One region of the Rhizobium sp. SG2393 genome, then DNA from elsewhere that is predicted to be linked to it. Evidence: predicted binding sites of a transcription regulator. Region 1 holds the regulator's gene; each other region holds the start of a gene.
The links. Region 1 encodes LexA, which represses DNA repair genes until DNA is damaged. Its sites were predicted from a motif close to TGTTCNNNNTGTGTTCNG; they were not measured.
Positions count from the first base shown of each region.

Region 2: a site for LexA is predicted at 1,956-1,973, ahead of ACED18_RS08885 (DNA recombination protein RmuC). Genes of this name have one in related genera too.
Region 3: a site for LexA is predicted at 2,135-2,152, ahead of uvrA (excinuclease ABC subunit UvrA). Genes of this name have one in related genera too.

Region 1 covers NZ_JBHGAP010000001.1:819,710-823,903, reverse strand. Annotated here, with positions in the region: gene ACED18_RS03960 (cryptochrome/photolyase family protein) at 1-12, opposite strand, end outside; tRNA gene ACED18_RS03955 (tRNA-Asn) at 180-254, opposite strand; gene ACED18_RS03950 (hypothetical protein) at 427-741, shown strand; gene ACED18_RS03945 (hypothetical protein) at 893-1,228, shown strand; tRNA gene ACED18_RS03940 (tRNA-Cys) at 1,552-1,625, opposite strand; gene lexA (transcriptional repressor LexA) at 1,815-2,543, opposite strand; tRNA gene ACED18_RS03930 (tRNA-Leu) at 2,652-2,737, opposite strand; gene ACED18_RS03925 (DUF2188 domain-containing protein) at 2,823-3,065, opposite strand; gene wrbA (NAD(P)H:quinone oxidoreductase type IV) at 3,290-3,889, opposite strand; gene ACED18_RS03915 (competence/damage-inducible protein A) at 4,124-4,194, shown strand, end outside.
Region 2 covers NZ_JBHGAP010000002.1:38,774-42,967, forward strand. Annotated here, with positions in the region: gene ACED18_RS08880 (ribokinase) at 1-609, opposite strand, end outside; gene ACED18_RS08885 (DNA recombination protein RmuC) at 736-1,923, opposite strand; gene def (peptide deformylase) at 2,066-2,590, shown strand; gene ACED18_RS08895 (hypothetical protein) at 2,632-3,426, opposite strand; gene ACED18_RS08900 (helix-turn-helix domain-containing protein) at 3,568-4,194, shown strand, end outside.
Region 3 covers NZ_JBHGAP010000001.1:573,368-577,561, reverse strand. Annotated here, with positions in the region: gene ACED18_RS02750 (DegQ family serine endoprotease) at 1-834, opposite strand, end outside; gene ACED18_RS02745 (single-stranded DNA-binding protein) at 1,441-1,983, opposite strand; gene uvrA (excinuclease ABC subunit UvrA) at 2,291-4,194, shown strand, end outside.

The DNA of each region.
Region 1 (4,194 bases):
TTCCGTTGACATTCAAAACCCTGACTTTCGAGATTGCCGACCGTGTACGCAGGTACGGTGTTCCCGGATCAAAGGTTTCACCTCGTCCGATCATTTCCTGAAATGAGAATCCGATCAACAAGAAGCGGCTCACATGGGCGTGAGTTTTTCTCTCATCAACGGAAAAGTTTGGAAGAATTTGGCTCCCCGGGCCGGATTCGAACCGGCGACCTGTCGATTAACAGTCGAATGCTCTACCGCTGAGCTACCAGGGAACGTCTGCGGCGAAGGCGTTTGCTTGCGCCGCTGATGTGGTGCTGCTCATACTGATGCTTTCCGGATTTGCCAAGCGCAAAAATCAAAAAAATGCATTCGGCCCGCAATGAATCGGCCGTGTCGGGCTCCAGCCCTTGCCAAACTGTGGACAAGCAACCATCTCCCGGCACCATGACACAGACACATGAGAGCAACGACAAGCCGAAGCCGCGTTTCGGCATCGATCCTCGCACCGGCAAGCTGATGCTGGGCTCCTTTGGCATGCGCCTGCCGCAGTCGCGGGGCCTGCGCATCGGCATCGGCATTGCGCTGATCATCTTCGGCTGCCTGGGCTTTCTGCCGATTCTCGGCTTCTGGATGGTGCCGCTCGGTCTTCTCGTGCTGTCCAACGACCTGCCGGCCGTGCGGCGATGGCGCCGGCGCCTTGCCGTGTGGTGGGCGCGCCGCCGGCAGCAGCGCCAGGGACAGACGCGCCGCGATTCGTAAGCATCCCCTCATCAAAAACCGTTGCGCGCCGGAACCAGCCTTCATTCCGTGCGTTACCCCTCCCGAAAACCGGCGGCTCATCCCATGAGCAAACTCAAGAGCCGCCGACAGGATCAACACTGCCCGTATCACAGATGGGCGAGGAGGCTTCATGAAGACGATTCTCTCTGTTTCGGCGCTTGCCATTGCCATGACCATGGGCACTTTCGCGGGTGTCGCACCGGCCGCCGCCCAGGATCTCGAACTGAGGATCGGCCCCGATGGCGTGCGTCCGATCGTTCGCGACCGCGAGGCCGAGCGCGATCGTCTGCGTGACCGCGCCCGTGGCTGCAGCGAGCGCGAAGCCCGCTTCGCCGCCCGCCAGGCCGGCCTGCGCGATCCCGAGGTCGTGCGTGTGACGCCGCGCCGGATCGTTGTTGAAGGCATGACGCGCCGCGGCCCGGATGAAATCGTGTTCGCCAACGTGCGTGGCTGCCCGGAACTCTGATTTGCAGCCGTCGGCAGGAGATGTCGACAGGACACAAGGGGTGGCCGCAAGGCCGCCCCTTTTTGATGTGGGGCCGCCCGTTTCAATATGAGGCCGCGCATTGCGATGCGGGGAGTGCGTCTGGATGCTCGTACGGGCCGCGCCGCGTGGCCGTTGCTCTGCCAAGCGAGCCGCCAGACCACGGCACCATCCCGTCGAAGCTTACTGAGGGCTGACAGCTTGAGCGCCGACAGGCACCTTGCGGCATTCGCCAGCGCCGCGCAGAAGGCCGCGGACGCGCTCAGCGCGCGCCTTGGTGTCGTCCGTCAAGCTCTTGAGTTTGTTGGAGGCCTCGCCCGGAATTGAACCGGGGTACAAGGATTTGCAGTCCTCTGCGTCACCACTCCGCCACGAGGCCTCGCTGCGGTCCGGCTTGTCGCCGGATGTGAGGGGCGTTTAGACCGATTTCAAAGTAAGCGCAAGCGCTCTCCAATCAAACCGGGGGATTTTTGCGTTTCGTCCACGACAGGCCTGTGACGCCCTGCCGGCCGACGCCGGTCCTGATGCGATGAGGCCCGGCTGCCCGGAGCGACGGGCGGCGTGCGTGTCAGTGGTAGCGGCGGATGAGGCCGACGAGCTTGCCCTGGATCTTGACGCGGTCGGGACCGAAGATGCGGGTCTCGTAGGCGGGGTTGGCGGCCTCGAGCGCGATGGAGGCACCCTTGCGGCGGAAGCGCTTGAGGGTTGCTTCCTCGTCATCCACGAGGGCGACGACGATCTCGCCCGGGTTGGCGGTGCTGGAATTGCGGATGATGACCGTGTCGCCGTCGAGAATGCCGGCCTCGATCATCGAATCGCCCTTCACCTCCAGCGCGTAGTGGTCCCCGTTGCCGAGCATTTCCATGGGCACGGCGATTTCGTGGGTGGTGTTCTGGATGGCGGAGATGGGCACGCCGGCTGCGATGCGCCCCATGACGGGAACGGAGACGGATCCGCCATCCTCGCTCTTTGCGGCCGGCCTGGGGGGCTGCACGTTGGCCGCAGCCGGTGCCGTCTTGCCGAGCGAGCCTTCGATGACGCTTGGCGAAAAGCCGCGGCGGGGCGCGAGCGTCGGCTGGTAGGCTTCCGGCAGCTTGATGACCTCGAGCGCGCGCGCCCGGTTCGGCAGGCGGCGGATGAAGCCGCGTTCTTCCAGTGCCGTGATCAGGCGATGGATGCCCGACTTGGAGGCCAGATCGAGCGCATCCTTCATCTCGTCGAAGGATGGCGGAACGCCGGATTCCTTCATCCGCTCATGGATGAAGAGCAGCAGTTCCTGTTGCTTGCGGGTCAGCATGCTTGGCCTCCAGAATCGGAAACAAATCCAGAACGGACACTATCTGTTCCATTTGTGTTCCGCAAGGGGCTAAGAAAGGATGAAGGCGGGGCGGTTAGGCTGAAATTCTGGTGGCCGCTGTGGGAATCGAACCCACACGGGCGTTGCCCGAGGCATTTTAAGTGCCTTCCGTCTACCAGTTTCGGCAAGCGGCCACATCCGGGCCCTCATGCCCGAATGTGGCGATTCAGGCAAGGCGTGTGTGGTTGCTGCCGAATCAGGATGGTGACCGTTGCGATCTCAGCCGTCGACGACTTCGGTCTCGGGGCGGTCGCCGCCATCGGCGTGTTCGGTGTGCCAGTTGCCCTTGTCGTCCTGATAGAGGATTTCGGCATCCTCGCCGCCCACCTGCTGCTCGATGGCCGCGATCTTGGCGGCGCGCAGGGCTGCCTTGTGGGTGGGGAAGCTTTCGGAAAAGGCGCCGTCGAGCTGGTAGGCCCAGCCGCCGTCATGTTCGACGATCGTGTAGCGAATGACTGTCATCGGGTTCTCCTTGGGGTTCTCCTCGGGGGGCATCCTTCGGCGCCGTTGCCGGTGCAGCGGGAAAACGACGCGCAGGGCCGACCGGTTCCGTCGCGCAGACGGCGACAGTCTATCACGGGAGACGGCGCCGCGGACACGCCTTGCGGGCGAGGGGAGACGACAACGAAAAGAGCCCTGCCTGCATGGCTGCAGGCAGGGCTCCGGAGGGGCACAGGCCGGATGGATCAGGCCGAGAGCTTGGAAGAGAGCTTGGCGACGTGGGCGCCCTGGTAGCGGGCGCCTTCCAGCTCGATTTCGGAGGGCTGGCGCGAGCCGTCGCCGTCGGTGATGGTGGAGGCGCCGTAGGGCGAATTGCCCTTGACGGCTTCAACGCCCATCTGGCCCTGGAAGGCGTAGGGCAGGCCGGCGAAGACCATGCCATGGTGCAGGAAGGTGGGGATGAAGCCCATGATCGTCGTTTCCTGGCCGCCATGCTGGGTGGCCGTGGAGGTGAACATGGCGCCGACCTTGCCGACCAGCTTGCCGTTGAACCACAGGCCGCCGGTCTGGTCCCAGAAATTGCGCATCTGCGAGGCGACCGTGCCGTAGCGCGTGCCGGCGCCGACGATGATGGCGTCGTAGTCGGCGAGTTCGTCGACGGTGGCGATCGGGGCGGCCTGGTCGAGCTTGTAGTGCGAGGCCTTGGCGACGTCTTCGGAGACGAGTTCCGGAACGCGCTTGACGGTCACGTCGGCACCGGCCGAGCGTGCACCTTCGGCAACGGCATTGGCCATGGTTTCAATGTGGCCGTAAGCGGAATAGTAGAGAACCAGTACCTTTGCCATCGTCGTCTCCTTGGTGTTTGCGAACAATCTGTTTGCGGGCAAATCGCTTGCCCGTCCCTGGCGAAACGTTCTAACAGATTGGCATCGATCGGCCAGTCGCGGCCTGCGAACGCACTGTTCACAAAATGCGACAGGTCCGGTCACATTGTCGTCGCGTAGAACACGATGACACCGGCTGTCCACGCCGAGCCTTGGCAGTCCCGTTCCCCTTTTCGTCCTTCTGGAGCCATGCCCGTGAAAGCAACCGTCTCTGCCGCCATCCTCGCCATTGGCGACGAGCTTCTCTCCGGTCGCACCAAGGACAA
Region 2 (4,194 bases), on a different contig from region 1:
CATCTCGGCTTCCCGGCGCTCGGCGTCCATGCCCTCAACACCGGCGAGACGCTCGAACTCGGTCTCGTTTGCCACAACGATATCGGCAAGGCGGCCGAGGCGGGCCGCATCGGATGTCAGCGGGGCGATGTTGATGACGGAGCGCACGCCCTTTTCGCGGGCGGCGGCGATGGCCGCCTCGACGCTTGCCGCCGGAATTTCGAGTTGCAGCATCAGCGTGTCGCCGGCCTCCATCGCGGCCACGGCGGCACGGGCGTCATCGACGCTCACAGTGCCGTTGGCGCTGGCGACGACGACGATGACGTTCTCGCCATCACCGCCGACAAGGATATGGGCGGTGCCGGTCGGGAGATCGGATGTCCTGACGGCTGAGAGATCGGCACCGGCTTCACGCATCAGCGCCAGCGCCGGCTCGGCGAAATTGTCGGAGCCGACGGCACCGGCCATGCGCACCGCGGCACCGGCCCGGCGGGCAGCCAGCGCCTGATTGGCGCCCTTGCCGCCGGCGGCCGTAGAAAAGCCGGAACCGGCAACCGTCTCGCCCGGCTTCGGCAGGCGCTCGGTGGTGGCGATAAGGTCCATGTTGATGGAGCCGAAGACGGTGATCATGGGTGCTGGGTCCTGCCGTTCGTGTCGAACACGGGACAGATCCCGCCGTGCCCATGCCTCCGAAGGAGAGCCGGACGCCGGCCGCGATCGCCTCCCGTGCAATCGGCCGGACACTGCCCGAGAGGATCAGTCCTCGTCAACCACCCGCAACCGGAGCGCCCCGAGCCGGCTTTCGACGGGTTGGGCTGCATCACTCGAAGGCTTCGCTGGCGCGGCATCGGAGGCCAGCTCCAACGCCTCGATCCGGTCGCCACGCCGTTTGAGCTTTTCGGTGGAGGTGACGATCTCCTCGACATCGCGCTGGGTCAGGGCGAAGTGACCGCGCAGTTTCTGGACACGCTCGTCGAGGCGCGCGAGATCCGCCATCAGGTGGCGCACCTCACCCTGGATCAGATGCGCCTCTTCCCGCAGCCGCTGGTCGCGCAGGATCGACTGGATCAGCTGGATCGACAGCATCATCAGCGAGGGCGAGACGATGACGATGCGCTGGTGCTGGGCGCGCTCCACCACCTGCTCGAAACGTTCGTGGATATCGGCGAAGATCGCTTCGGAAGGCACGAAGAGGAAGGCGGTATCCTGCGTTTCGCCCGGCAGCAGATATTTCTGGGCGATATCGCGGATATGCACCTCCACATCGCGGCGAAAGCGCTGGGCGGCAATGCGGGCGGCCTCGGGGTCGCTCGCCGCGCGAAAACTGTTCCACGCTTCCAGCGGAAACTTCGCGTCGATGACCAGCGGCGGCTGGCCGTTCGGCATGCGGATGGCGCAGTCCGGCCGCGCGCCATTCGAGAGCGTTGCCTGGAAGGCATAGGCACCGCTCGGCAGGCCATCGGCGACGATCGCTTCCATGCGCGCCTGCCCGAAGGCACCGCGCGTCTGCTTGTTGGCGAGAATGGCCTGCAGGCCCGCCATGTCTTTCGCCAGCGTCTGGATATTGGCCTGGGCCGTATCGATCACCGCCAGCCGCTCCTGCAGGCGGCGCAGATTGTCATGCGTGGCGCGGGTCTGTTCGCCGAGTGTCGCGCCGATCCGGTCGCTCATGCAATCGAGCCGTTCGCCGATCGCCCGGTTCATCTCCGCCTGCCGCGTGCCGAAGACATCGGCGAGCGCGGCGATCCGCCCCTGCATCTCCGCCTGCGTCGCCAGCAGCACAGCCAGGCGCTCGTCATCCGCACCCTCCCCGCGACGCGCAAGCCGCCAGACGACGAGGAGAACCACGGCGAGCGGCAGGACAACGGCAAGCAGGAGCCCGGCGCTGACCGGCTGGCCGGCGATGACGAAAAGCGGCGCATGAAGCGAAAGGGACTGTTCCATAAGCGGAGCCTAGCAGATCCCGTGGCAGGATCCAGATCAAAACGTGAACATACTGATGAAACCGCGCGGCCTGCCGGTCGGGCCCGCAAATTTTGCCGTGAGGCGAATTCCATCCGCAAAAAAGATGAGCTATGGGAGCGCCATGACCATCAAGCCGATCATCATCCTGCCCGATCCCCTGCTGAAGCAGGTGTCCGAACCCGTCGCCACCGTGGACGATGCGGTGCGCAAGCTTGCCGACGACATGCTGGAAACCATGTATGATGCACCCGGCATCGGCCTTGCGGCCATCCAGATCGGCGTGCCGCGCCGGCTCCTGGTCATCGACGTCTCCAAGGAGGGCGAGGAGAAGCAGCCGCTGGTGGTGATCAACCCGACGATCCTCAAATCGTCGGATGAGCGATCCGTGTACGAGGAAGGCTGCCTCTCGATTCCGGACTACTACGCCGAGGTCGAGCGCCCCGCCACGCTCACCGTCGAATTCGTCAATCGCGACGGCAAGATGCAGACCATCGATGCCGACGGCCTGCTCGCCACCTGCCTGCAGCACGAGATCGACCACCTCAACGGCACGCTCTTCATCGACCACATCTCGAAACTGAAGCGCGACATGGTGATCCGCAAGTTCACCAAGGCCTCCAAGACTCGCGGCACCAAGGCGATCTGAGGACGTCCTCGTCCTTCTGCGCCCTTACAGGGCTTGCCCCGTCACCGGATCGTCGCGTGAACCATGTCGCCGCGGATTTCGACGGCGGGCTTGGCGCCCGGGGTATTGGGCAGTTTGCTGTCGATGTAAGAGGCGGTCGCTTCCACGAGGTAGGCGATGGCGGTGCCCGGCGGGAAGGTGAGGCCGGCCTCCATCATCGCGCCCATCAGCCGGATCGTCTCGTTGTTGCGCACCGTATCGAAGGCGATGCGGGCGCGCAGCGCGGCGCCGGAAAGCGAGATGAGGTCGGCATGGCCATCGACGCGGACATCGCCCGCATCGGAACGGATGTCGAGGCTGGAGAAATCGCCGGCGAGCGTGATGGCCGCGGCCTTCTGGTCAATCATGACGGCGGCCTCGGGGCGGACATTGGCCGACAGCGTCAGCGTGCAATCGTCCAGGCCGAAGTCGTAAGGCGCTCGGCCGGTATCGACGTCCAGCGTGCCGGCATTGACGACAAGGCTGGCGCCGGGCGTGCAGTCATGGGCGAACCAGGCCGAACGCCAGGCCGCGCCCCAGCCGGAACGCTCGCCCGTCAGGCGCGCCTCGAAGGGTCTGGACGGGTCGGCGGTGATCGTGATGCGGCTTGCCGCACCCTTGACGGCGATGCGTTCGACCGCAGTGGTGTCGAGGGGGCCGGCGGCGAGCGTCTTGCGAGTGAAGAGGCCATTGCCGGCATCGAGCAGGATGATGGCGAGCACGATGCCGGCGGGAATGGTGAAGGCCTTGCGCTTCAGCAGGCGACGGAGGAAGGACGGCCGGGGCGCGGCGTGGGGCTTCGGATCGGGGTCGGTCATGGCAGTGCCTTTCAGGCTCGGTTGAACACCGCTTCCTTTTCCCGCCACACCGAAAAACCGGCGACCTCGAACGTGTTTCAGGTCGCGCCGGATCGCGATAAAGGTCAGACCACGCCTGATGCCTGATGAAAGACCTGCCGCGTGCTGTTGATCCCCCTCCCCTTCGTCATTGTGGTGCTGCTCTTCGTCTTTGCCGTGCGGCTGGTGCGCGGGGCGGCCGAACGGGGTGACGATGCGACCACCTTTCTGCTGCTCTACGGCGTCTATGGCCTGCAATCGCTGCTCGTCGGCGCGCGCTGGGGCTATGGCATGACAGAGCTTCTGCCGCTGATGGCGGTGGTCGGCACCGCGGTGCCGCCGCTCGCCTATATCGCCTTCCGCGGGCTGGCGAACGGTCGCGGGCGACCCGGCCTTTCCGACTGGCCGCATCTTGGCTTTCCGTTTGCCGTCATCCTGCTCCTGCTGTTCTGGCGCGATGGCGTGGGGCTGCTGATCATCATCGAATTCGCCGCCTATGGCGCGGCTGTCCTTCTCTTGGCGCGCGGCGGACCGGACCGGCTGGCGACGGCCCGCCTCGACGGCGTCGGCCCCTCGCACCGCGCCATGACCGTCACCGGTTGGACGCTGGTCGCCTCGGCGCTGTCGGACATCGTCATCAACATCGACTTCGCCGTCTCGGGCGGGCGCTACAGCGGGCTTGTCGTCTCCACGGGCACGACGATCGGCCTTGCGCTCTTCTCGCTCGCCGCCGCCTTTGCCGATCCCGGC
Region 3 (4,194 bases), 250 kb from region 1:
GATCACCTGTCCCGGCTTCAGGCCCGCCTTCTCCGCCGGCCCGCCCGCGACCACGGCCGTGACCAGCGCTCCGCGCGCGCGGTCAAGGCCAAGCGCTTCGGCGACTTCGGACGTCACAGGCTCGAAACTCGCGCCGATATAGGGCCGCACGAAGCTCGGGCTGCCGCCTTCCGCCGAGGTCACGAAGGAGCGCACGAGATTGGCGGGAATGGCGAAACCAACACCGTTCGAGCCGCCGCCGCGCGAGAAGATCGCGGTATTGATGCCGATGAGCTGGCCTTTCATGTCGATCAGCGCGCCGCCTGAATTGCCCGGATTGATCGCCGCATCCGTCTGGATGAAAAAGCCGAAGTCGCCGGAGACGACCTGATTGCGGGCGAGCGCCGAGACGATGCCGCTCGTGACCGTCTGGCCGACGCCGAAGGGATTGCCGATGGCGAGAACGAGATCCCCGACCTCGACGGCATCGCTGTCGCCGATCGGGATCGTGTCGAATTTCGTATCCGACTTGATCTTGAGGACGGCGAGGTCGAGGCGGTCATCCTTCATCACGACGGTGCTGGCGAATTCGCGGCCATCGGCGAGCGCGACCTTGATGTCATCCGCGCCCTCGATCACGTGATTGTTGGTGACCACGATGCCATTGGCGCCGACGATGACACCGGAACCGAGCGAGGACTGTTTCTCGGTGCGGTTCGGCATGCGCTGGCCGAAGAACTGCTCGAAGAAGGGGTCGCCGTCAAAGGGCGAGCGCTGCTGCACCATGCGCTCGGCATAGACGTTGACCACCGCATTGGCCGTCTGCTTCACCAGCGGCGCAAAGGACATCTGCATTTCGGCGCGATCGGCCGGCAGCCGCTTGGTCTCGGCGCCTGTCGTCTGCGCAACGGCCGCGCCCGGAAGCAGGTCCAGCCGTTCGGCGACAAGCGCCGTACCGGCCACGCCGATGCCGAAAAGGCCGGCACAGGCCAGACCGTACAGAAGGGAACGCGGCGAGAAGGTCCTGAAGAATGGCATTGAAGCGATCCTGAAACGATGGGGTCCGGATGCCAGAAATAGGATGGCGGATCGGGCAAGCAAAGTTAAAAGACGGAAAGAATTGCGGATTTAACAGCCGGCCGGCCTGCTAGCGCTGCGCCGGACCGCCGTCCTTCATCCGGTCGGCAGCACCCGTATCGCCCGATATACCCGGCGCGCGGTTCAGACCGCCGCAAGCGTCCATGGCCGCGCCCCGCAGTCAGAACACACGGCATCCGTGACAAGCCGACGCCGCTCACTCCGCCTCACAGCAAGCCCAGCCGGCACCCGGGCCTGCCAAGAACACTACAACAAGCCGCCTGATACGGGCTTCACGCGTCATGCTGTAAAATTCTGTTTTTGCATGTCTTTTCCTGAAACCGCGGCACACTTTCAGGCGACATGCGTCAGGTTCCCGCCGCCTCAGAACGGGATGTCGTCATCCATGTCGCGCGAGAAATTGCTGGCGCCGGAGGAGGACTGGCGGCCGCTGCCGGCGCTGGCACCGGAGGACTGCGGGCGATCGTAATCGTCATAGGAGGGGCCAGACCCGAAGGAGGAGCCGCCATAGTCGTTGCCGCCGCCGGACATGCGGCGGTCGCCGCCGCCTTCGCCACGACCATCCAGCATGGTCAGCGTCGAGTTGAAGCCCTGCAGCACCACTTCAGTAGAATAGCGGTCATTGCCGTTCTGATCCTGCCACTTGCGGGTCTGCAGCGCGCCTTCGATATAGAGCTTGGCGCCCTTCTTGACGTATTGCTCGACCACCTTGCAGAGGCCTTCATTGAAGACGACGACGGTGTGCCATTCGGTCTTCTCGCGACGTTCGCCGGAATTGCGGTCGCGCCAGCTCTCGGAGGTGGCGATGCGCAGGTTGGCGATCGGGCGGCCATCCTGCGTGCGGCGGATTTCCGGGTCTGCCCCGACATTTCCGACCAGAATTACCTTGTTGACGCTACCAGCCATACTCTTCGTCCCTGTTGAGGGGCGCGCCGGAACACCTGCCGGCCGCCCGCCGAAATTGGCGCCATCATAGACATCCGGCCGCCGCACGGTCACCCGCGCAACCCTGCCTCAGGGGTCAATCCACAGCAATAATCCCCGGCGCCGGATAATTTGTTCTTTTTTTGTTCTAAACATCCCCTATTCTCTTGTCAACCGAATCGGAAACGGGCACGGATAGGCGACATTCCTCCCCAGATGACCCCATGCCCGATGGACAGGCGCGGCAGAAACCCTACATGAGGGACTGCCGAAACCGACGCTGGATATCATGAGCGAACTGAAGACCATTTCCATTCGCGGCGCCCGCGAGCACAATCTCAAGGGTGTCGATCTCGATCTGCCGCGCAACAAGCTGATCGTGATGACCGGCCTTTCCGGCTCGGGAAAATCCTCGCTTGCCTTCGACACGATCTATGCCGAGGGGCAGCGGCGCTATGTCGAAAGCCTCTCGGCCTATGCGCGCCAGTTCCTGGAAATGATGCAGAAGCCGGATGTCGACCAGATCGACGGCCTGTCGCCGGCGATCTCCATCGAGCAGAAGACGACATCGAAGAACCCGCGTTCCACGGTCGGTACGGTCACGGAAATCTACGACTACATGCGCCTTCTGTTCGCGCGCGTGGGCGTGCCCTATTCGCCGGCGACGGGCCTGCCGATCGAGAGCCAGACGGTCAGCCAGATGGTGGACCGCATTCTGGATTTCGGCGAGGGAACAAGGCTTTACATCCTTGCGCCGATGGTGCGTGGCCGCAAGGGCGAGTACAAGAAGGAACTTGCCGAGCTCATGAAGAAGGGCTTCCAGCGCGTCAAGATCGACGGGCAGTTCTATGAAATCGCCGAGGCTCCGGCGCTCGACAAGAAGTACAAGCACGATATCGACGTGGTCGTTGACCGTGTCGTTGTTCGGCCGGATCTCGCCGCCCGCCTTGCCGACAGTCTGGAGACCTGCCTGAAGCTTGCCGATGGTCTCGCGGTGGCCGAATTTGCCGACAAGCCACTGCCGCCGGAGGAAACCTCGGCCGGCGGTTCTGCCAACAAGTCGCTGAACGAGACGCATGAGCGGGTCCTGTTCTCGGAAAAATTCGCCTGCCCTGTCTCCGGTTTCACCATCCCGGAAATCGAGCCGCGGCTGTTTTCCTTCAACAATCCCTTCGGCGCCTGCCCGACCTGCGACGGTCTCGGGAGCCAGCAGAAGATCGACGAGAACCTGATCGTTCCGGAAGCGCATCGCACGCTGAAGGACGGGGCGATCGCGCCTTGGGCCAAGTCGTCCTCGCCCTACTACAACCAGACGCTGGAAGCGCTCGGAAAGGTCTATGGATTCAAGCTTTCGAGCCGCTGGAGCGATCTCACGGAAGCCGCGCAGAACGCGATCCTGCATGGCACGCAGGACAAGGTCGAGTTTGACTACAAGGATGGCGCACGCTCCTACAAGACGGTGAAGACCTTCGAGGGCATCGTGCCCAATCTGGAGCGGCGCTGGAAGGAGACCGACAGCGCCTGGGCGCGCGAGGAAATCGAGCGCTTCATGTCGGCCGCCCCCTGCCCGGCCTGCAACGGCTATCGCCTGAAGCCGGAAGCCCTGGCCGTCAAGATCGACAGGCTGCATATCGGCGAGGTCTGCGCCATGTCGATCCGCGTGGCGCGCGACTGGTTCGAGACGCTGCCGGAGCGCATGAACACCAAGCAGAACGAGATTGCGGTCCGTATTCTCAAGGAAATCCGAGACCGCCTGCGGTTCCTCAACGATGTCGGCCTCGACTATCTCTCGCTGTCGCGCAATTCCGGCACGCTGTCGGGCGGCGAAAGCCAGCGCATTCGCCTCGCCTCGCAGATCGGCTCGGGGCTGACCGGCGTGCTCTACGTGCTGGACGAGCCGTCGATCGGCCTGCATCAGCGCGACAATGCGCGCCTGCTCGACACGCTGCGGCACCTGCGCGACATCGGCAACACCGTGATCGTCGTGGAACACGACGAGGATGCGATCCTGACGGCCGATTACGTGGTCGATATCGGTCCGGCCGCCGGCATCCATGGCGGACGCGTCGTGGCCGCGGGAACGCCGGCGGAGATCATGGCCAACCCGGCCTCGCTCACGGGCAAGTATCTCTCGGGCGAACTGAATGTCGCGGTGCCGGCCGAGCGCCGCAAGCCGAAAAAGAAGAAGGAGCT